3 regions of the Geodermatophilus sp. SYSU D00684 genome follow, and region 1 is predicted to be linked to each of the others. Evidence: riboswitches for the same ligand, from Rfam matches in the RefSeq annotation. Region 1 holds a riboswitch; each other region holds the start of a gene.
The links. Region 1 has a riboswitch for cyclic di-AMP ahead of ACI79L_RS00580 (aggregation-promoting factor C-terminal-like domain-containing protein). Riboswitches for the same ligand answer to the same signal wherever they lie in the genome.
Positions count from the first base shown of each region.

Region 2: linked by a shared signal. The riboswitch ahead of ACI79L_RS02415 (C40 family peptidase) and the one ahead of ACI79L_RS00580 (aggregation-promoting factor C-terminal-like domain-containing protein) in region 1 are both predicted to bind cyclic di-AMP.
Region 3: linked by a shared signal. The riboswitch ahead of ACI79L_RS13095 (C40 family peptidase) and the one ahead of ACI79L_RS00580 (aggregation-promoting factor C-terminal-like domain-containing protein) in region 1 are both predicted to bind cyclic di-AMP.

Region 1 covers NZ_JBJGZI010000001.1:113,357-120,709, reverse strand. The annotation lists gene ACI79L_RS00600 (AmiS/UreI family transporter) at 1-304, shown strand, start outside; gene ACI79L_RS00595 (FMN reductase) at 301-924, opposite strand; gene ACI79L_RS00590 (LLM class flavin-dependent oxidoreductase) at 921-2,081, opposite strand; gene ACI79L_RS00585 (hypothetical protein) at 2,442-3,239, shown strand; cyclic di-AMP (ydaO/yuaA leader) riboswitch at 3,391-3,551, shown strand; gene ACI79L_RS00580 (aggregation-promoting factor C-terminal-like domain-containing protein) at 3,831-4,721, shown strand; gene ACI79L_RS00575 (class I SAM-dependent methyltransferase) at 4,729-5,388, shown strand; gene ACI79L_RS00570 (SDR family NAD(P)-dependent oxidoreductase) at 5,412-6,254, shown strand; gene ACI79L_RS00565 (DUF72 domain-containing protein) at 6,271-6,999, shown strand; gene ACI79L_RS00560 (hypothetical protein) at 7,065-7,353, shown strand, end outside.
Region 2 covers NZ_JBJGZI010000002.1:196,360-203,712, reverse strand. The annotation lists gene ACI79L_RS02425 (DUF3817 domain-containing protein) at 1-180, opposite strand, end outside; gene ACI79L_RS02420 (hypothetical protein) at 283-822, shown strand; gene ACI79L_RS02415 (C40 family peptidase) at 890-1,990, opposite strand; cyclic di-AMP (ydaO/yuaA leader) riboswitch at 2,000-2,136, opposite strand; gene ACI79L_RS02410 (hypothetical protein) at 2,329-2,568, shown strand; partial or broken gene ACI79L_RS02405 (YhjD/YihY/BrkB family envelope integrity protein) at 2,616-3,434, shown strand; gene ACI79L_RS02400 (transglycosylase domain-containing protein) at 3,458-5,980, opposite strand; gene ACI79L_RS02395 (HelD family protein) at 6,069-7,353, opposite strand, start outside.
Region 3 covers NZ_JBJGZI010000016.1:145-7,497, reverse strand. The annotation lists gene ACI79L_RS13115 (SHOCT domain-containing protein) at 30-617, shown strand; gene ACI79L_RS13110 (PGN_0703 family putative restriction endonuclease) at 622-1,557, shown strand; gene ACI79L_RS13105 (DUF222 domain-containing protein) at 1,559-2,734, opposite strand; gene ACI79L_RS13100 (carbohydrate kinase family protein) at 2,784-3,710, opposite strand; gene ACI79L_RS13095 (C40 family peptidase) at 3,781-4,293, opposite strand; cyclic di-AMP (ydaO/yuaA leader) riboswitch at 4,306-4,439, opposite strand; gene ACI79L_RS13090 (hypothetical protein) at 4,816-4,974, shown strand; gene ACI79L_RS13085 (hypothetical protein) at 5,191-5,760, shown strand; gene ACI79L_RS13080 (amino acid permease) at 5,899-7,353, shown strand, end outside.

The DNA of each region.
Region 1 (7,353 bases):
CGCCGGGCTGCTCACCGCCGCCCTCCCGGCGTTCCTGCTGCTCACCGACTCGTGGGCCGACTACACCGGCACGTGGGCGGTCATCCTGGCCATCGTCCTGGCGGCCAGCCTGGTGCTGGCCTACCCGCGGCTGCGGGGACGTCCGGAGCCGGCCGTGCCGCCGTCCGCGCCGGTGCCGGCGGGGCCGCCGGCCGCGCCGGAGGGCGTGCCGGTCGCCCGGCAGGCCCCCGAGCGCGACCGGGCGCGGCACGCGGACCCGCGTGGCGGCGGGTCGTCCCAGGCGCCGGTCCAGGACCGGTCCTAGGCGGTACCCCGCAGCAGGTCCTCGAAGGAGGGGACGTCGGCGAAGGGGTCGGCCGGGCGGGCCGACGCCGGCCGGCCAGTGACGACGTCGGCCAGCTCGCCGGCCGCGCGGGTGATCCGTGCGGTCAGCTCCTGGCCGGCGCCCTCGCCGCCGGCCCAGTCCTCGCTCGCCGCGAAGACGGCCGTCGGCACGGTCACCGCGCGCAGGTAGCCGAACAGCGGCCGCATCGCGTGCTCGAGCACCAGCGAGTGCCGGGCGGTGCCGGCGGTCGCCGCGAGTAGCACCGGCGTGCCGGTGAGCGCGTCCTTGTCCAGCACGTCGACGAAGGACTTGAACAGGCCGCTGTAGGAGGCGGTGAACACCGGCGTGACCGCGATGACCGCGTCCGCGCCGGTCACCGTCCCGACCACCGCGCGCAGCGCCGCGTTCGGGAACCCGGTGACCAGCGCGTCGGCGACGTCGCGGGCGTGCTCGCGCAGCTCGACGACCTCGACGGTGGCGTCCTCGCCGCGCTCGCGCAGCGCGGCGACGGTCGCCGCCGCGAGCCGGTCGGCCAGCAGCCGCGTCGACGACGGGACGCCGAGCCCCGCGCTGACGACGGCCAGGGTGCGGGTGGTCATCGGACGGACACCTCCGCGCGGGCCTGCCCGGTGACGTCGTCACCCGCGGCGTACACGGTCGAGTCCTGCGCGCCCCCGCGGGCGGCCACCCGGGCGGCGTGGGTGGGGGCGTCGGGCACGTGCGCCGGCTTGAGCGCGGCGAACTCGCGGCGCAGCACCGGCACGACCTCCTCGCCGAGCAGGTCCAGCTGCTCGAGCACGGTCTTCAGCGGCAGGCCGGCGTGGTCGATGAGGAACAGCTGCCGCTGGTAGTCGCCGACGTAGTCGCGGAAGCCGAGCGTGCGCTCGACGACCTGCTGCGGGCTGCCCACGGTCAGCGGCGTCTCCCGGGAGAAGTCCTCGAGCGAGGGCCCGTGCCCGTAGACCGGCGCGTCGTCGAAGTAGGGCCGGAACTCGGCGACGGCGTCCTGGCTGTTCCGCCGCATGAACACCTGCCCGCCGAGGCCGACGATCGCCTGGTCGGCGGCGCCGTGGCCGTGGTGCTCGAACCGGGACCGGTAGAACTCCACCATCCGCTGGGTGTGCTCCTTCGGCCAGAAGATGTGGTTGTGGAAGAAGCCGTCGCCGTAGTAGGCGGCCTGCTCGGCGATCTGCGGGCTGCGGATCGAGCCGTGCCACACGAACGGCGGGACCCCGTCCAGCGGCCGCGGGGTGGAGGTGAAGCCCTGCAGCGGGGTGCGGAACCGGCCCTGCCAGTCGACGACCTCCTCGTCCCACAGCCGGCGCAGCAGCGCGTAGTTCTCGACGGCCAGCGGGATGCCGTTGCGGATGTCCTGGCCGAACCACGGGTAGACCGGGCCGGTGTTGCCGCGGCCCATCATCAGGTCGACGCGGCCGTCGGCGAGGTGCTGCAGCATCGCGTAGTCCTCGGCGATCTTCACCGGGTCGTTCGTGGTGATCAGCGTGGTCGACGTCGACAGCTGCAGCCGGGAGGTCTGCGCGGCGACGTAGGCCAGCGTGGTCGTGGGGGAGGACGAGAAGAACGGCGGGTTGTGGTGCTCGCCGAGCGCGAAGACGTCGAGGCCCACCTCCTCGGCCTTCTTCGCGATGGTGACGACGGCCTTGATCCGCTCCGCCTCGCTCGGCGTCCGCCCCGTCGTCGGGTCGGTCGTGACGTCGCTGACCGTGAAGACCCCGAACTGCATCTCGTGCTCCATGTGGTTGAGAGTGCAACTACTGTACCCCGCCCAACGAGCCGCCCCCGCCGGGCATTCCCCCCGGGGGCCGTGACCGTACTGAGACCTCTCGACCGCGCACGGTGACCGGCCCGGCACGTCCGGGCGCGACCGGTCCGCACGTCCCGCGCCCACCCGTGTCGGCCCGTTCGGCCGCACCCGGCGGGTGGAACTCTGTGATCACCCCCCGCCGGCGTGCCGGTGGGGGACCGGATCGGAGCGCACCGAGGGGGAACCGGGATGTCGCTGCGGGGACAGGGAGCTGCTCCGGACGGGGCTGGGGACGGCCCCGCCGAACCGCCTCCGGGACGCGGGCTCGACGGCCTGCTGGGCACCGGGCCGGTGTTCACCGGGGCGGTGCGCGGCTACGACCGCCTGCAGGTCGACGACTACGTCGCCTGGGCGGAGACCGAGCTGCTGGTCCTGCGCCGGGAGAACGAGCACCTGCTCAGCCGCTACGCCGCCGCGTCGGCCGAGCTGCAGAACGCCCGCCGCCGGCTGGCCCAGCTGGTCCGCGAGCGGCAGAGCCTGCCCGGCCCCGAGGACGCCGCCGCGATGATGCGCCGGGCCGAGGAGGCGGCCGCCGCGCTGACCGCCGCCGCCGAGGAGGAGGCCGGGCGGATCCGCGCCGAGGCGCTCACCGAGGCACAGGCCCGGCTGTCCGGGGTGGCCGAGATGCGCGAGGCGGTGCTCGCCGCCCGCGAGCAGACCCGCAGCGAGGCCGCCGCGATCCTGGAGGCCGCGCGCCGCGAGGCGGCCCGGCTGGAGGAGGGGGCCGCCGCCGAGCGCGCGCGGCGGGACCGCGAGGCCGCCGAGGCGCGGGCGCGGGCCGACGCCGAGGCGCTCGAGCGCCGGTCCGCCGTCGAGGCCGAGCTCGCGCCCCTACGCGACGAGCGCGACCGGGCGCGCGACTGGCTGCGCCTGCTGACCGGGCAGCTGGACGAGGCGCTCGCCGTCGTCACCGGGGTCGTGCCCGACGACGTCCACGCCCTCGGCGACAAGCGGGGCCTGCCCCGCCTCGGGGAGGACCCGGCGCCCGAGCCCCGCGCGGGGGCGCGTCCGGCGCCGTCCGCCACGGACGTGTCCGACGTGACACCTCTGCACGGTCCCGGCCGACCCGAGGTCGCCGCGGCCTCCTGACCAGCGGTGACGCGGAGGTGCGTTCCGGGACGGGGGAGTCCGCACCACGCGTCCCGACCGCACCTCCGGCCCCGGCCGTTGTCACGAACCGGTAACGACCGTACGGTGGCTGGCGTCCGGCAGGTCGTCAGGTCCCCGTCCCGGGGAGCCCGGCCGGACGCCGCCGAGTCGTGTCCGCACCCGTGGACGCGAGCCGGGGACCCACCGCAGTACTGGGGTGAATCGCGCCCGCCGAGCTCCGGCCCGGCGCGCGTAGGGCTCCTTCCCGCCCGAACCCGTCAGCTAACTCGGTAGGCGGCTCACGGAAGAAACGGAGAGTCTCCGCATGCCCCGCCTCCGGGCCGAAGCGGCCCGCAGGTGCAGCTGCCCGCGCGCACACCGCGCCCCCGCGTCCGCCTGACGCCGGCCGCCCCTGCCCTGCCGCTCCCTGCGACGACGTCGCCGGGGACCCCGTACCGCCACACCCCCCCAGACCCGCGCCGCACCCGCACGCCCGAGGTCCGCCTCCGGGCCGCTGCCGCGCGCACTCTCCCTCGGAGCCCTCACCCCCTCATGTCCCGCCACGTCCCGAACACGCCTGCCGACGCCCCCGTGACCGTCGAGCTCGCCACCCCCGACGTCCTCGCCGACACCGCCACCCGCGAGCTGCCCGCGCTCGCCGACGCCGCCGAGCCGGCCGCCGAGGCCCCCGCCCGCCGGCGCCTGTTCCGCCGCGGCAGCCCGCCACTGGGCCCGCGCCGCCCGGCCCTCCTGCTCGGCGCCGCCGCGGCCGGCGCGCTGATCGTGGGCGTCGTCTCCACCAGCGGCCCGGCCGCCTCCGCCGGCACCGACACCGCCGGCACCGCGGTCAGCGTCGCCGACGAGCTGGGCATCCCGCAGCAGCAGGCCGCCGCGCAGGCCGCGACCGCCCCCGACCTGACGACGCTGGCCGACGTCGCCGCCTCGCGCGCCGAGCGCAGTGCGCAGGAGGCCGGTGCCGCCCAGGCGCAGCTCGCCGCCGAGCAGGCCGAGCGCGACCGCCAGGCCGCCGAGGCCGAGGCCGCCCGCGTCGCCGCCGAGGCCGAGGCCGCCCGCGTCGCCGCGGAGCAGGAGGCCGCCCGCCAGGCCGCCGAGGCGCAGGCCGCCGCCGAGGCCGCCGCCGCGCAGCAGGCCGCCGAGGAGCAGGCCGCCGAGGAGGCCGCGCCGGCCGCGCCCTCCGGCTCCTTCAAGGACTACGCGCTGAGCAAGGTCGGCAGCGGCGAGCAGTTCTCCTGCCTGGAGAAGCTGTGGGGCAAGGAGAGCGGCTGGAACCCCAACGCGCAGAACCCCACCAGCACCGCCTACGGCATCCCGCAGTTCCTGGACTCCACCTGGGCCAGCACCGGGATCGCCAAGACCTCCGACGGCTACCGCCAGATCGACGCCGGCCTGATCTACATCGAGGAGCGCTACGGCTCGCCGTGCGACGCCTGGGCGCACTCGCAGGCCACCGGCTGGTACTGATCCCCAGGTGATCCAGCGAGGGCCGGCCACCCGGGTGGTGCCCGCGGGGTTCGTCCGCGCGCACACCCAGGTGCGCCGGCCCTCGCTCGTCCCCGAGGTGCGGCTGCACGTCGCCGACGACGTCGTCGCCCTGTGGGAGGCGATGGAGACCGCGGCCGGCGGGGCGGGGGAGGAGCCGCCGTTCTGGGCGGCCGCCTGGCCCGGCGGGCAGGCGCTGGCCCGCCACCTGCTCGACGCGCCCGCCACCGTCGTGGGCCGCACGGTGCTCGACCTCGGGTCGGGCAGCGGCCTGGTCGCCGTCGCCGCCGTCCTCGCCGGCGCCCGCCGGGTGCTGGCCAGCGACGTCGACCCGTTCTCCCGGACGGCGGTCGGTGTCAACGCCGGCCTCAACGGCGTGACCGGCATCAGCGTCACCGGCGACGTGCTGGACCGGGAGCCACCGGCCGTCGACGTCGTCGTCGCCGGGGACGTCTGCTACGACCGGGAGATGACCGGGCGGGTGCTGCCCTTCCTCGACCGGGCGCGGGCCCGCGGCTGCGCCGTGCTGATCGGCGACCCCGGCCGCCCGTACCTGCCGCACGAGCGGCTGGAGCCCGCCGCGGTGTACGAGGTCCCCGAGACCGAGGGGCCCGGGCTGCGCCGGACGACGGTGTGGCGGCTGCCCTGAGCGCCGCCGGATACGGTCGCCGCGTGCGCCCCTACGCCTTCACCGGTACCGCCGTCGTCACCGGGGCGGCCAGCGGCATCGGCGCCGCGCTCGCCCCGCGGCTGGCCGCCCGCGGCACGGACCTCGTGCTGCTCGACCGCGACGCCGAGCGGCTCGAGGGCGTCGCGGCGGCGGTCCGCGCGGCCTCCCCGGGCCGGTCGGTGGACACTGTCGTCGCCGACCTCGCCGACGCCGGGCAGCTGCGCGAGGCCGCCGACCGGGTCGTCGCGGGTCACCCGGCGACGACGCTGCTGGTCAACAACGCCGGCGTCGCGCTGGGCGGGCGGTTCGACCAGGTGACCCTCGAGGAGTTCGAGTGGGTCATGGACGTCAACTTCCGCGCCGCCGTCCGGCTCACCCACGCGCTGCTGCCCACGCTGAAGGGGAACCCCGGGTCGCACCTGGTCAACGTCTCCAGCCTCTTCGGGCTCATGGCGCCGGCCGGGCAGGCGGCGTACGCGTCGAGCAAGTTCGCCGTCCGCGGGTTCACCGAGGCGCTGCGGCACGAGCTGGCCGAGGACGGCGTCGGCGTGACCAGCGTGCACCCCGGCGGCATCGCCACCCGGATCGCCGAGACCGCCCGCGTGGCCAGCGGTGCCGACCCCGCGGAGGCCGAGCGGGGCAAGCGCGAGTTCGCCAGGCTGCTGCGCTACCCGGCCGACCGCGCCGCGCAGCGGATCGTCGAGGCGGTGGAGCGGCGCCGGCCGCGGCTGCTCATCGGCGCCAGCGCCGTCGTCCCCGACGTCCTGGTGCGGCTGGCGCCGGGCTCGTACGGGCGGGTGCTCGCCGCCGCCACCCGGCTGGCCGGCCTGCGCCGGGCGGCCTGACCCCGCGGGGTCCCCGGTGACCGTCCACGTCGGCACGTCGGGCTGGAGCTACGACCACTGGGAGGGCGTCCTCTACCCGCCGGGGACGCCGTCCCGGGACCGGCTGGCCCACTACGTCCGCCGGTTCGGCACCGTCGAGCTCAACGCGAGCTTCTACCGCTGGCCGCGCACCGCGACCTTCGCCGGGTGGCGGCAGCGGCTGCCCGAGGGCTTCCAGCTGTCGGTCAAGGCCCCGCGCGGGCTGACCCACGCCAAGCGGCTGTACGCCCCCGAGGCGTGGGTCGAGCGGATGACCGCGGCCTGGCACGAGCTGGGGCCCCGGCGGGCGGTGCTGCTGGTCCAGCTGCACCCGGCCGCCGCCCGCGACGACGCCCGGCTCGACCACTTCCTCGGCCTGCTGCCGGACTGGATGCGGGTGGCCGTGGAGTTCCGCCACCCGAGCTGGCACGACGAGGACGTGTTCGCGCTGCTCGAGCGGCACGGCGCCGCCTACTGCGTGATGAGCGGCGCCGGCCTGCCGTGCGTGCTGCGCGCGACGGCGCCGTTCGTCTACGTCCGGCTGCACGGGCCCGACGCCGCCCACCTGTACGCCGGCTCCTACCCCGACGCCGACCTGCGCTGGTGGGCCGACCGGATCGGCGAGTGGGCCGGGCAGGGCCGCGACGTCTACGCGTACTTCAACAACGACGGGTACGGCCACGCCGTCCGCAACGCCGGGACGCTGCGCGCGCTGACCGGCGGCTGAGGTCCGCAGCCGCGAGACTGGGCCGGGTCCCGCCGACCGGGCGGGGAGAGCCGGGGGAGGTGCGCGTGAGCGAGTCCGAGGACAGGCCCCGCGACGGCGGGCTGGTGGCACGGTCGGTCGAGGAGTTCGTGGCGCAGCTGCGCGGCTTCACCGACCGGGCCACCCGGCTGGCCGCCGGCGCCGTCCCGTCGGGGTTCTCCCTGCCGCGGCTGCCCTCGCCGCCCGGGGCGATGTCGGCGGCGCAGGTGCGGTCGATCGCGGCGTCGGTGCGGGCGCAGCGCCAGCTCGTCGAGGGCCTGATGGGGCAGTTGCAGGCCTTCGACGAGCAGCTCGCGGTCTTCGAGCGGATCCTCG
Region 2 (7,353 bases), on a different contig from region 1:
CAGGGCCACGACCACGTAGGCGACGAACACCGCACCGTGGACCGGCCCGAACACCTGGACGCCGACCTCCGAGGTCTCCGGCACGTACTTGACGTACATCCCGGCCAGCAGGCCGATCCAGGACAGGGCCTCGGCGACGGCGACGGCGCGGAAGGCCAGGGCGACGGTGCGGGGGTTCATCGGTGCGCGGTCCTCGGGTCGGGGGCGGTTCCGGAGGGTCAACGCGGCAGCGGACGCCGACGTCCCGGTCGCGGGGTGTGACGTGCGTGGCAGGGTCGGGCCGTGCGGGGTCCGGCGCGGCGGGAGTTCTGCCTGGTCCTGCTGCGCCGGATGGCCGACCTGCGGCCGGACCTGGTCGCCGCGGCCCTGCCCCGGCCGGGCGCGACCCGCGCCCAGCCGGGGCGCACGCGGCGCGCACCCGCTGCTGGAAGGACCCCGTCCCTCTCACGCCTCGCAAGCTCGGCGCGAGCCTCCGGACGGGGCCACGGGCCGGCCGAGCAGGTGGAGGACCGCCGGTTCGGCGACCCGGACCTCGAGGTCCGGCGCTGGCCACTGCCCCTGTGGCCGCACCTGCGCCGGGAGGTGCTCTCCGCCCCCGGCGGCAGCGTGCTGCACGAGCACGTGGTGCGGGGCCCGGGCTCCCCGGTCCCGCCGGCGGCCGACGGGCGGCTGCGGGTCCGGGAGCACGTGGTGGCCGACGTGAGCGGCCTGCCGGGGGCCCGGGAGGTGGATCCGCGGGTGGTCACCCGCCGGGAGGTGCGGCTGCCCTCCGGCGCGACGGCCGCCATCGTCCGGGGCCTGCTGCAGCAGGTCCGGACGTGAGGAAGGACCCCGTTGCCCCCCACCGCTCGCACGCTCGCGGCGGGCCCCTGCAACGGGGCCGGGCGCGTCAGCCGATGCGGCGGGCGCCGGCGTAGCCGCCCATCGCGTCGACGCTCGCGACCTTGACGACGTCGCCCGACGTCGGCGCGTGCACCATCTGGCCGTTGCCGATGTAGATGCCGACGTGGCTCACCGGGCTGTAGAAGAAGACCAGGTCCCCGGGCTGCAGGTTGGCGCGGGAGACCGCGGTGCCCATCGTCGACTGCATCCTGCTGGAGTGCGGGAGGCTGATCCCCGCGGCCTTGAACGCGTACTGGGTGAGGCCGGAGCAGTCGAAGGCGTCCGGGCCGGCGGCCGCCCAGACGTAGGGGTCGCCGCGCTGGGCCATGGCGGTGGAGACGACGATGCCGGCGACGCCGCTGGCCGGCGCGGCGGCCGCGGCGGGCTCCTCCGCGGGGGTCGCGGGCTCCTCGCGGTCCTCGTCGCGGCTGGCGCGGGAGCCCTCGGAGGCGTGCGCCGCGGCGGCGGCGTCGAGGGCGGCGCGGCGCTCCTCCGCGCTCAGCTGGGCGTAGTCGGCCTGGTAGGCGGCGATCTGGGCCTCGAGGTCGGCCTGCTGGGCGGCGACGGCGTCGTACTGGCGCTGCGCCTCGGCGGCGGCCTCGGCGGCCGCGGTCTGCGCGGCGGTGGCGGTGTCGGTGGCGGCCACGGCCTGGCCGAGCAGCTCGCCCTGGTAGCCGGCGACGCCCTGCAGCAGCGTGACGCGGTTGACGAACTCGTCGGCGTCCTCGCTGGTCATGAGCGCCTGCAGGGAGCCCATGCTGTCGCCGGTGTAGGCCGACCGGGCGATGCCGATGACCTGCTGACGGGCGGTGTCCACGGCGGCCTGGGCGGTGGCCAGCTGCGCGGCGGCGGCGTCGGCGGCGGCCTGCTGGGCGGCGAGCGCCTCGCGCGCCTCGTTGAACTGCTCGGTGACGACCTCGAGGTCGTGGCCCCGGGCGGCGACCAGCTGCGCGGCCTCGGCGGCCGTGGCCGGCTCCTCCGCCCCGGCCGGCGCCGGGACGGCACCCAGCCCGAGGCCGATGCCGAGGGCGCCGGCGAGGGCGAGGGCGGCGCGGCGGCCGCGGCCGGTCGCGGGCATGCCGGGGACGGACGTGCGCAGGGACGCCACGCGGCGGTCTCTCCTTCTCCCAGGCCGCCTACCGGGTTAGCTGACGGGTTCGGGCGTGGAGTCGCCCGGCGCGTGCGGGCACGCGCTACACCCCAGGACTGCGATGGGTCCCCGGCCCGGTCCCTCCGGAAGGGGGACCGGCTCGACGGCGTCCGTGGGGTGTCACCCGGACTGGTGACGGACCGCCCCGTTGGACACACAGAGCGTAAGGTCCGTGACCGGCGTGTGACAATCACCCCGGTGTAATTACATCGCTCACACAAGGTGACCGGGCGACTCCGGGAGGTTGCCGACCCCCGCCGGTTTGCGCGCCCGTGGGGGCGTGTACCGATTGCTGCATGTCCTCCTCCACGCGGATGCGCGCCACCCGGACACGGATCGCCCGGCCGCTCGTCGCGCTCGCCCTGTTCGGCTCCCTGGTCGCCTGCGGTGACAACACCGACTTCTCGCGCGGCCCGACCAACTGCGACGCCGCCGGCGGCAACGCCAGCAACGAGAACGACGCCAGCTGCCAGGAGACCGGCCAGAACCCCGGCAACGACGCCCCGACCACCGACGACGCGAGCACCGACGACTGAGCGGCGCCGGGTCCCCGGCCGGCCGCCCGGTCTGGTGGCATGAGCGGGTGAACCCGGCACGCAGGTGGACGGCGGCCCGGGTGCGGGCCGAGACACGGACGCTGCTGGCCGGCGCCCGCCGTCTGCTGCACGGCCGTGACCTCGCGCTGATCGGCGCGGGGCTCACCTTCTACGCCGGCATCGCGGTGGTGCCGCTGGTGCTGGTCTCCGTCCGGCTGACCGCGCTGGCCACCTCGGCCGAGGAGGTCCGCGCGCGCAGCGAGCGGCTGACCGAGCTGCTGCCGGAGTCGCTCGGCGCGCCGGGCGCGGTGGACCGGCTGGTCGACGCCGGCGTCCGGCTGGACCTGCTGGGGTTCGCGCTGGCGCTGCTGCCGCTGTCGCTGTACGGCGAGGGGCTGCGGCGGGCGCTGATGCGGTTCAGCCGGCGGCGGGAGAACCTCACCGGCTGGCGGGGCCGGCTGCTCACGCTGCCCCTCGTCGTCGTCACGCCCCTGCTGCTGTACCCGCTGCTGCTGGCCGCCACGGTCATGGCCGACCTGGCCCGCGAGGACGGCGCCGGGCCCCTGATCGGGCGGTTCGCCGTCGGCTACTACTCGGTGCTGTTCGTGCTCACCGTGCCCATCCTGTGGGGCTACGGCGTGGTGGCCGGCGGCCGGCACCGGTGGGGCGCGCTGGTCAGCGGCGCGCTGTTCACGGCCGCCTGCCTGTCCGGCTTCCTGCAGGGCTTCGTGCTGTTCCTGTCCCTGCCGCTGGACCTGGGCGCGCCCTTCGGCGGCCTGGTCGTCGTCGGCGCGGTGGTCGCCATCGGCCTGTGGCTGTTCCTGCTGCACCTGGTCCTGCTGGCCGGGTGGCTGCTCACCCAGTCCCTCGACGAGCGGCTGGGCCGGCGTCAGCCGGCCGGCCGCCAGGGGGAGCCGGGTGGCGGGGTCTCCGGGGCGGGCGCGGCAGGCGCGGGCGGCGGCTCGGGTGCCGGGGTGGCCGGTGCGGGCGGCGGCTCGGGCGCCGGGGTCGCCGGCGCCGTCGGCGGCTCCGTGGCCGGTGGCGGCGGCTCCGGGGACGGTGGGGGCGGGGGCGGAGGCGACGACGGCGTCGGGGGCGGCGAGGACGGCGAGCCGGGTGCGGGCGCCGGCCGGGGTGCGGGGTCGGCCGGGGGCGCGGGCTCGGGCGCCGGCTCCACGTAGTCGCTGCCGTTGCTCACCAGGATCGACACCACCTGGCCGGGCACGGCGCGGCCGCCGCGCGGCGGGCTGGTGCCCACGAGGGCGCCGGGCTGCTCGTCGCTGTCGACGCGCACCGTCCGCGGGGTGAACCCGGCGTCGGCGAGGGTCCGCTCGCAGCCCCGGACGGTGGAGCAGCCGGGCACCGGGCGGGTGTTGCCGTTCTGCACGGTCTCGTCGGCCGGCGCGAACTCGCCGCTGCCGCGCGTGGTGAGGATCGGCTCCATCGCGTCGCGCCAGATGGTGGCGCCCTTGCCGCCGCCGAAGCCGCCGACGTCCTCGTTGCGCTTGGGGTTGAGGACCATGACGCTCGCGGTGATCTCGGGCGTGTAGCCCACGAACGCCACCGAGTAGTTGTCCTGCGAGGTGCCGGTCTTGCCGGCGATCTGGTGGCCGCGGACGTAGGCGCGCGCACCGGTCTGCCCCGGGTTCCCCGGCTCGACGTCCTTGCGCAGCATCTGGTTCATCGTGTTCGCCACGCCGGGCGGGATCGCCTCGGGCGTGCACCGGTCGCCGACCGCGAGCGGCTCGCCGTCGGCGCCGACCGCCGGCTCCCCGTTCCGGTCGAGGACGGCGGTCACCGGGACGACGTCGCACTGCGTGCCGCCGGCGGCGAACGTCGAGTACGCGCTGGCCAGTGCCAGCGGGCTGGTCGCCTCGGCCCCGAAGGTGAACGACCCGCGGTTCTCGTCGATGATCTGCTGCGCCAGGCCCGGCGGGCTGAACTGGAACAGCCCCGCCGCCTCGGCCATCCGCACCGGCTCCTCGACGCTGCCGAGGGCGTCCTCGAGCGCGAGGAAGTAGGTGTTGGAGGACTGGTACAGCGCCGTCGTCAGGTCCAGCGTCGGGCGGTAGCCGGACCCGGCGTTGCGGACGCAGTACCGGCCGTCGGTGTCCCGGCCCTCGCACGGGCCGCTGTAGACGCGGGAGACGTAGGGGTCGGGCGCGGTGAGCGTGTAGTAGGAGGAGTAGCCCCGGGCCAGGGCCGCGGCGGCGACGAAGACCTTGTACGTGGAGCCCGAGCCCTGGCTGGGCGCCACGTTGAGGTTGAACGACTCCTGGGTGCGGTCGGCGAGGTCGTAGCCGAAGGTCCGGTTGACGCTCATCGCCAGCAGGTGCCCGGTGCCGGGCTCGACGGCGGTGAACATCGCGGCCAGCGAGTCCTCCCGCGGCAGCGTCTCGAGCACCGCGGCGTCGCCGGAGCGCTGCAGCTCGGGGTCCAGCGTGGTCCGGACGGTGTAGCCGCCGTTGTCCAGCTGCTCCTGGCTGAGCCCCAGCTCCTGGATCAGGTACCGCTGCACGAAGTCGCAGACGAACGGGCCGACGCTGGCCTGGACGCAGCCCCGGGGCGGGGCGGGCCCGGGCGCCAGGCCGAGCGGCGCGGCCGCGGCCGCGGCCGCCTCGTCGGCGGTCACCAGGCCCTGCTCGGCCATCCGGGACAGCACCTCGTCGCGCCGCGCGGTGGCCGCCTCGGGGTCGGTGAACGGGTCGTCGTTCACCGGGCTCTGCACGAGGCCGGCCAGCAGGGCCGCCTGCGGCAGGGTGAGCGCGGCGGCGTCGACGCCGAAGTAGGCGCGGGCGGCCGGCTGCACGCCGTAGGCGTTCTGGCCGAAGTAGACGATGTTGAGGTAGCGCGTGAGGATCTCGTCCTTGCTGTAGAGGTCCTCCAGCGCCAGGGCCAGGCGCGCCTCGCGCAGCTTGCGGCCCACCGTCTGCTCGGTGGCGGCGGTCCGCTCCTCCGGGGTGTCGGCGGTCTGCAGCAGCGTCTGCTTGACCAGCTGCTGGGTGAGCGTCGAGCCGCCCTCGGCCACCTCGCCCGCGGCGATGTTGGTGACCAGCGCGCGCAGCGTGCCCTGCACGTCCAGGCCGCGGTGGCCGTAGAACCGGGCGTCCTCGATGGCGACCATCGCGTCCTTCATGACGTCCGCGATCTCGGCGGGCTCCACGGGGTCGCGGTTCTCGTCGTAGAAGTACGTGATCGGCTCGCCGTCGGCGGCGAGCAGCACGGTGTTGCCCGGCGGCGCGGCGTCCGTGAACTCGGTGGGCAGGTCGCCGAGAAGCCCGGTGGACTGCTGGGCGGCGATCGCGGGACCTCCGATCCACGGGAGGAGCAGGCCCGCCACCAGTGCCCCGGCGACCACGATCGTCGCGGCCAACCGGAGCAGCGTGCCGGCCCGGCTGTCCTGCCGGTCCATGGGCCTCCCTCCCGTGCGCGCACACTGCAACAGAGATCACCTCCGGCCACAACGACCCGCGCCGTGCGGTCGCGCGGTCGGGGGACGCTCAGCCCTCCAGCAGCGTGGGCAGGTCGTCGCGGTGCAGCACGACCAGGGTGCTGACCGCCCGGGTGAGCACGACGTAGAGCCGGGACAGCCCGCGCGGCTCGGCGGCCACGATCGCCGCCGGGTCGGCCACCACGACGGCGTCGAACTCCAGCCCCTTGGCCAGCGCGGCGGGCACGACGGCGATCCGCCCGGCCGCCGAGCCGTCGTCGGCGAGCACCGCCGCCGGAAGGCCCGCGGCGGCCAGCAGCCGCGCCACCTCGGGCACCGCGGCGTCGGCGCAGAGGACGCCGACCGAGCCGGGACCGGCCGCGAGGTCGGCGACCACCTCGGCCAGCGGCCCGGCGAGGTCGGCGACCGGGCGGACGGCGAGCGCGCCGGGCTCCCGGCGCACGGCGGTGGCCGCGGGCAGGCCGGGCGCGATCGCCGGCAGCAGCCGGTTGGCGTAGTCGAGGACCTCCCCCGGCACGCGGTAGCCGCGGGTCAGCGGCCGGACGGCGGTGTCCGGGCGGCCCAGGCCGGCGAGCGTCGGCGCCCAGTCGGTCGGCGACCACGGGCCGGTGGCCTGGGCGAGGTCGCCGAGCACGGTGAGCGACCCGGCGGCCAGCCGGCGGGCCACCGCGCGGCACTGCATGGGCGAGAGGTCCTGCGCCTCGTCGACGACGACGTGGCCGTATCCCGCCGTCCGCTCGAGCAGCCCGGCCACCTCGTCGACCAGGACGGTGTCGGCGGCGGTCCACGGCGCGGTGCGGACCGGGCGCGGCGCCGGCCGGTACAGCAGCGCCTGCTCGTCGTCGGTGAGCACGCCGCGGGCGGCGCGGGCCAGGACGGCGGGGTCGCCGAGCAGCTCCGCCACCAGGCCGGCCGGGTCGCGGGCGGGCCAGACGGCGTCGCAGAACGCGCGGACCTCGGGGCTGCGCGCGGCCCGCCGGGTCTCGGCGTCGGTCGGGCTGCCGCCGGTCTCCTCCTTCTGCCGGCGGGCGTCCTCGGCGAGCAGCAGCGCCAGCCGCTCCCGCCCGGCGGTGTGGTGCAGCCGCTGCTGGTCGTCGGGCACCCGGCCGCGCCGCCGCAGGTCGTCGACGTACCGCTTGAGCCGCTCCACCGGCACCCGGTAGCGGCGGCCGGCCAGCGGCACCAGGACGTCGTCGGCGGGTTTGGCGATCGCGCCCCACAGCGCCCGCTCCAGCACCTGCGCCATGCGGGCGTCGCCCTTGAGGACGGCGACCTCCGGGGCGTCCTCCGCCCGCACCGGCACCCGGCCGGTGAGCTCGGCGACCGTCGTCTGG
Region 3 (7,353 bases), on a different contig from region 1:
ACGCGGGCCGGACGCTGGACAGGAGCACCATGGGCGAGCAACTACGTCCCGACATCGCTGCGGCGGCGGCGCGCGTCTCGTCGACGCTGGGCGTGAAGAAGGAGATCCGCGCACTCGCGGGTCACGTGTGGCCGGGCGAGCGGGTCGAGGCCCTCGTCGGCGCCATGCTCGGCTCGGGGCAGGGCCTGCTCGTGCTCACCGACCGTCGTCTGCTGTTCGTCCGCGACGGATGGGCCGGCTCGGCCGTCGAGGAGTACCCCCTGCTGCAGGTCGCGTCGATCCTGTGGGACCCGGCCGTACTGACCGGCAAGCTGACCCTGCACGCGAGGGGGCAGAAGGTCGTCTTCGCCTCCGTGCAGAAGGCGGACGGCGGTGGCTTCGCCGAGCGGGTGCGCGCCGCGGTCAGTGCGTTGCTCATGCCGCCGGCGCCGGCTGCTCCAGCGGACCCGCTCGTCAAGCAGGCGCCTGCCCCTGCTCCGCAGCCGGGTCCCACTGGTGACGGCGGCTTCCCCGCGATCGTCGAGCAACTGCGCCAGCTGGCTGAGCTGCGGGACGCGGGCGTCATCACCATCGCGGACTTCGAGGCCAAGAAGTCCGAACTCCTGGCGCGGATCTGACGTCGTGACGGACAGCGCCATCTCCACCGTCCGATCGGACGACCCGGTCACCCGACGGGAACGGCGGCGGCAGTCGGACTTCCGCGAGCAGGTGCTCGGCCTGCCGGCCGGCACGCGGAAGGAGCTGCCGCTCGGGAACTACCTGCGCGAGGAGGACGGCGACCGCAACTTCCTCTCGCCCGAGGCGGCGCGGTACGCGCGCGCACGCGCCGAGGTCGTGCGCGGTGAGGGCGGTCAGCTCGAGCGCTCACGGCTGTTCACCAACATGCTCAGCTCGATGCCGCTGGCGTTCAGCGTCTTCGGCCACCTGCGCGCCCACCGCGACGAGGCCGCGGCCGTCATCAGTCGTCTCCTGGACCTGCCGGTGACGGGCTTCGACAGGGTCGAGGTCGGCAACCGCGTCATCGACGGCATCGAGTGCGAGTGGGCGCCGACCCCGTACGAGCACCTGGGGGACGGGTCCGCCTTCGACGCCGTGCTGGCTGCCCGGCTGGCCGACGGCCGGAGCCTCCTCGTCGCCGTCGAGACCAAGTACGTGGACAGCTTCAGCCGGGACCCCGGTCCGGAGAAGGACAAGCGGCGCCGCGGGAAGGACGCCAACTACCGTCGGCACTGCGAGCAGTTCAGCATGGCCGACGACGCCTTCGACCGCCTCGGCGAGTACCCGACACGGCAGTTGCTGCGGAACGTGCTGCTCACCGAGAGCGTGCGCCGAGGCGGCTCCGCGGGTGGTCCGGCGTGGGACGCGGCGATCACCCTGGTCCTCGCCCGTGACGACGATCAAGGCGCCCGGGACGTGGTGAGCCGGATCGACGCCGATCGCGGTGCCCTGCCGACGCGGGTCCTCTTCCGCGGGCACGGTGACCTCGCGGACGCCGCCGCTGCGGTGCCGGCGCTGAGTGACTGGGCAGCGCTCTTCCGCCGCCGCTACCTGCCCTGAGTCAGGCGGCGGGGGAGAGCAGGAGTGCGGGGGTGGTGATTTCGGTGCCGTCGGGCCGGTAGGTGTGCCATCGGCCGTCGGGTTGTCGTTCGACGCGGAAACCGTGGTGGACCTTGGTGTGGTGGCGTTCGCACAACAGGGCTGAGTTCTCCAGCGAGGTGTCGCCCCCGTCGATCCAGTGGACCAGGTGGTGGACGTCGCACCACCAGGTCGGGGCGCCGCAGCCGGCGAACACGCAGCCGCCGTCGCGGAGTTCGGCTGCCTTGCGGATGTGCCGGCTCATCAGCCGCTGCTCGCGGCCGAGGTTCAGCGGGGCGCCGTCGGGGCCGAACACCACCCGGGACACCGCGCCGTCGCAGGCCAGCCACCGGGCTCTCGCGGCGGAGATGGTCGCGCCGAACTCCATCCGCCCGGCGTTCGGGCTCCCGTGCGGGTCGACCAGGTCCTCGACGTCGATCACGACGGCGATCTGCGGCTTGTGCCCGCGCAGCTGCGGCAGCGACCCGGACGCCAGCGCATTGTCGGCCACCTGGACGAGGGCGTCGCCGAGGCGCTGGGCGCGGGTGCGCTCGTCCCCGGCGGGCCGGTCGGCCTGCACGTGGGCTTCGAGTGCGGTCTGCAGCTTCTCCCCGCCGACCGCGTCGAGGTGCCCGCGGAGGGACAGGCTGCCGTCGGCGTGCCGGGACAATGTCAGTGAACGGCCCTCGGTGGGGTCGGGTTCCGGCCCGTCGGGGTCGAGGTCGTTGACGTAGTGCTGCACCACCTGGACGAGGTCGGCGTGCTCCCGCTCGACCGCCACGCCGGTGAGCACCGCGTCGATCACCGGCAGGTCCACGCCCTGCTCGAGAGCTGAGGCCAGCCGCTCGGGGGTCACGGCGCGGGCGGCCACCGCGACCTGCTCGGCGGACACCAGACCCGCCTCGTGGGCCTCGGCCAGCGCCGGCAAGTGCTCCAGTGCCCGGCCGTTGCGCACCAGTCGCGCGGCCTCTGCCGTCGAGAGCCGGCAGTGCCCGCGCAGCCAGGAGGTCATCGACCTCTGCCCGTCCCGCTCGGGCGCCTGGGACAGCTCCGCGGCGCGGACCGCGCGGGCCAGCCGGGCGTCGATCCGGTTGCGCTCGGCGACCAGCGCGGCGACGTCGTTGAGGACGTCACCGCCGCCCTGTTCACTCGAACACATGTACGAAGTCTAGCCGAACGAACAGCCTGACGCCAGGTGAATGCGCAGGTCAAAAGCTCGTCGACGGTGGAGGGAGCGGCGGCTGGCCGCCGACGACCCCGGCCACCACGGCGGCCGCCGCGTGACCGGTCAAGACGGCGTCCAGCACGGGTACACCTGCGCGCCAGCCGGTCAGCAGCCCGGCCGCGAACGCATCCCCGCAACCGGTCGTATCGCGCGGTCCGCCCGCCGGCAGCGGCTCCACCGGGACCTCCACTGTGCCCTCCGCCGTGACGACCCGCGTCGGACGAGCACCGGCGTGGACCAGCACCAGCGGTGGCGCCCAGGCGGGGAGGTCGCCGTCCAGACCCAGGACCGTGGCCTCGGCGGCGTTGCAGCAGAGCACGTCCGGACGCAGCCCGGTGAGCAGGTCGACGTAGGCGCCCTCGCCGTGAGCCGAGATCCGGGCGGCCGCGGCGACGTCCGCGCTCACCGGCACCCCGAGGTCGTGCGCCGTGTCGGCCGCGGCCCGCACCGCGTCGGGGAAGCGCAGCAGGTCGTAGCCGTCGAGGTGGACGACGGCCGCGCCGGCGAACCACTCCGGACGGACGTCGGCCGGCTCCAGCCCGCCCTCGCCGCGGTCGGTCAGCACCGTGCGCTCGCCGTCGGGGTGCACGAGCACCGTCGCCAGCGGCGTGCGGCCGCGGCGGACCACCGCCAGCTCGACGCCGCGCGCCGCGAGACCCGCCAGCAGCCCGTCGGCGAGCGGGTCCTTGCCGGCCCAGCCCGCGAGCCGCGCCGGCGCACCGAGACGAGCCACGCCGACGGTGACGTTGGCGGGGGCGCCGCCGGCCGTCGTCGTCCGCTCGACCCGCTGCTGACCGCCGACCACCAGCGGCGCGGACAGCGGGAGCAGCTGGTCGGCGACCAGCTTGCCCACCGCCACCACCGGTCCGGAGCCGGCCGGCCGCGGCCAGGCGGGGACGGCGGAGGTCACCGGGGGGAGGGTAGGACCGGCGGGCGGTGTCCCCGGCCGGGCGAGCCGGCCGGGGACACCGTTCCCTGCGTCAGGCGACGCGGCGGGCGCCCGAGTAGCTGGGCATCGAGTCGAGGTCGACCACGGCCACCGGCTTGCCGGCGGTCGAGGAGTGGACCATCTGGCCGTTGCCGATGTACATGCCCACGTGCGACACGGGGCTGTAGAAGAACACCAGGTCACCCGGCTCGAGGTCGGCCTTCGCCACCGGGGTGCCGAACGTCGACTGGGCCTTCGAGGTGCGCGGGATCGAGACCCCCGCCGCCTTGTAGGCGTAACTGGTCAGGCCCGAGCAGTCGAAGCTGTCGGGACCGGTGGCGCCGTAGACGTAGCGGTCACCGACCTGCGCGAGGGCGGTGTCGACGGCGGTCTGGGCCGCGCCGTTGGGGGCGGGCGCCGGCGCGGCGGCGACCGTCCCGGTACCCCCGCCGCCCGTGGAGGCCGACGCCGGGAGGGGTGAGAGGGCGATGCCGGCTCCGGCGATGGCCGCGACGGCGATGCCGCGGAACGAGCGACGGGCGGTGGACGTGCGTGCAGTCGTCATCGACGACGGTTCTCCTGTTCTCCGCGACCGCCTACCGGGTTAGCTGACGGGTTCGGACGGAGGAGTCGCCCGGCGCGACGGAGCGCGCTTCACCCCAGTGCTCAGGTGGGTCCCCGGCCCGGGTGCCGGCTGGGTGCCGGCCGCCTGGTTCGGCGTGTCCGGCGGGGTGTCACACGGGAGGTGGCGAAGGGCCCCGGCCGGACCGCGACGACGGTAGGGAGGGGTGTTGCTGTGCTCAACCGGACCGCATCCGCGCCACGCCCGGGAGCGACACGCCGACTTGACGTGGGCCGCGGATGCGAATCGCCTTCGTCACCTGCGGAGGTGCCCGTGTTCCCGGCGCGCCGCCCCGACTCGCCGACGGCGACACGCCGGGGCGCACGAGAAAGGACGCGGCGGTGCGCCCGCACAGCCCGTCAGCGGCCCACCACGACCGGATCGGGGGAAGGGCCCGGGATCGCGACGGTTGCGTCGCCCGTTGTCGGGGCACCGGAACAAGCAGTCGAGAGGAGGGAGCCCCCCATGGGCATGATGAGGAAGCTGATCGCCTCGGGCGTCGCCGCCAAGGTCGTCCAGGAACTCCAGAAGCCGCAGAACCAGGCCAAGATCAAGCAGTTCGTCCGCGACTTCCAGGCCAAGAACGCGAAGGGCGGCAAGGGTCAGGCCGGTCGCGGCCACTGACCCGCACTCCCGACCGCGGCCCCCGTCCCCACCCGGGACGGGGGCCGCGGTGTGTCCGGGGGTGCCCGCGGGGCGACCGGGGCGTCCCGTGACCGTTCCGCGACGACGCCGTCCCGGAAGTCCCCGAGGAGCCTGCACCGCCGTGTGAGGCTCCCGCGGTTCCTCCCGCGACAGCAGAGCCGCCGCGGGATCCTCCAGCACGACGGGGTGTCCCACATGACCCAACCACCGCCCGGCCAGCCGTGGCAGCCACCGCAGGGCCCGCTGCCCGGCTTCCTCCCCCCGCCTCCGGAGAGGAAGGAGACGCCGGTCTACCTGCGTCCCTGGTTCGCCGTCCTCGCGCTGGTCCTCGTCGTGGGGACCATCGGTGCCGCGCTCGGCGGTGGCGGTGACGAGCCGGCGACCGCTGCCGCGAGCACCACCACGGTCACCGAGACCGTGACGGCGACCCCCAGCCCCCAGCCGGCGGTCCCGCCCGTCTCCAGCGCCCCGCCGCCCGCGGTCGCGCCGAGCACCACCGCGGCCCCGACCACGCCGGCCGCGCCGGTGGTCGACTTCGCCATGCCGTCGGTGGTCGGGATGAACCTGCAGGACGCCCAGGACCTGATCCAGACCAACGGCGTCTTCCTCAGCCTGTCCCACGACCTGCTCTACGGGCGCAACCAGGTGCTCGACGCCAACTGGAAGGTCTGCACGCAGAACGTCCCGGCCGGCCAGCGGGTCACCGGCGAGGCCGAGGGCACGATCGACCTCGGCGTCGTGAAGCTTGAGGAGTCCTGCCCCTGAACCGCCGTCCCGGCCGCCCGTGCGGGGCGGCCGGGACACCGGGTCGGGAACGACCCGTGATCGGAACACGGGCGCCACGGGGACGACGCGCACCCGCCCTAGCGTCCCGGCCATCGCGCACCGGTCCGAGGAGACCCGATGGCCACCAGTCCCACCCGAGGCGCCTCCGGCGTCACCTACGCCCAGGCCGACGACGGCTACTTCGACAAGCGCGGGCTCACCCGCTCGGCCGGCGTCTGGGGGTTGTGGGGCCTCGGCGTGGCCGCCGTCGTCAGCGGTGACTTCTCCGGCTGGAACCTCGGCATCGACGGCGCCGGGTGGGGCGGGTTCGCGCTCGCCTGCGTCGTCGTCACGGCCATGTACTTCACGATGGTCGCGAGCATCAGCGAGATGTCGGCGGCCATGCCGCACACCGGCGGCGCCTACTCCTTCGCCCGCTCGGCGATGGGCCCGTGGGGCGGCTTCGTCACCGGCCTCGCCGAGACGATCGAGTACGTCGCGACGACGGGCGTCGTCGTCTACTTCTCCGGCCAGTACGCCGACGGCATCACCGACGCCCTGTTCGGCCTCTCCCTGCCCGCCTGGGTGTGGTGGGTGATCCTCTACGGCGTCTTCCTCGCGCTGAACGTCGCCGGCGCCGAGATCTCGTTCAGGTTCGCCCTGGTCGTCGCCGTCGCGAGCCTCGCGGTCATCGCCGGGTTCGCCCTCACCGCGCTGTTCTCCGGCAGCGTCGACCTCGGCAGTCTGTTCGACGTCGAGCCCGACCCCGGCAACTCGACGTTCCTGCCGCACGGATGGTGGGCCGTCGTCCTCGCGATGCCGTTCGCCATGTGGCTGTTCCTCGGCATCGAGGAGCTCCCGCTGGCCGCCGAGGAGTCCCACGACCCCGCCCGCGACATCCCGCGCGCCGGCCTGTGGGGGATGCTCACCCTCGTCGCCAGCGGCGCGGTGGTCGTCGTCCTCAACCCGGCGGTCACGGGCGCGGCGGCCATCGGCACCTCCGGCGAGCCGCTGCTCGACGGGTTCCGCGCGGTCCTCCCGGACGCCGACGTCGCCGCGGTGCTCAGCGCGTTCGCGCTGCTCGGCCTGCTCGCCTCGCTGCAGGGGATCATGTACGCCTACGGCCGCAACATCTACTCGCTGTCGCGGGCCGGCTACTACCCCAAGGTCCTCTCGCTCACCGGCACCCGGAGGACGCCGTGGGCGGCGCTGCTGGTCGGCGCGGTGGTCGGGTTCGCGGCCCTGCTGGCGGTCCAGTTCGGCGGCGAGACGGCGGGGTCGGTGGTCCTCAACATCGCCGTCTGGGGCGCGGTCATCGCCTACGTGCTGCAGATGGTGTCGTTCGTGCTGCTGCGCCGCCGCTTCCCGAACGCGGTCCGGCCCTACCGCAGCCCCTACGGCGTCCCGGGCGCGGTGTTCGCCGGGCTGGTCGCGGCGCTGGTCTTCGTCGGCGTCGTCCTCAACCCCGGCTACCGGCCGGCCATCGTCGCCATCGCCGTGGTCTTCGCGCTCGGGCTGGCCGCGTTCGCGCTCGTCGGCCGGCACCGCCTCGTCCTGTCGCCGGAGGAGGAGTACGCGCTGACCGGCGGCCTG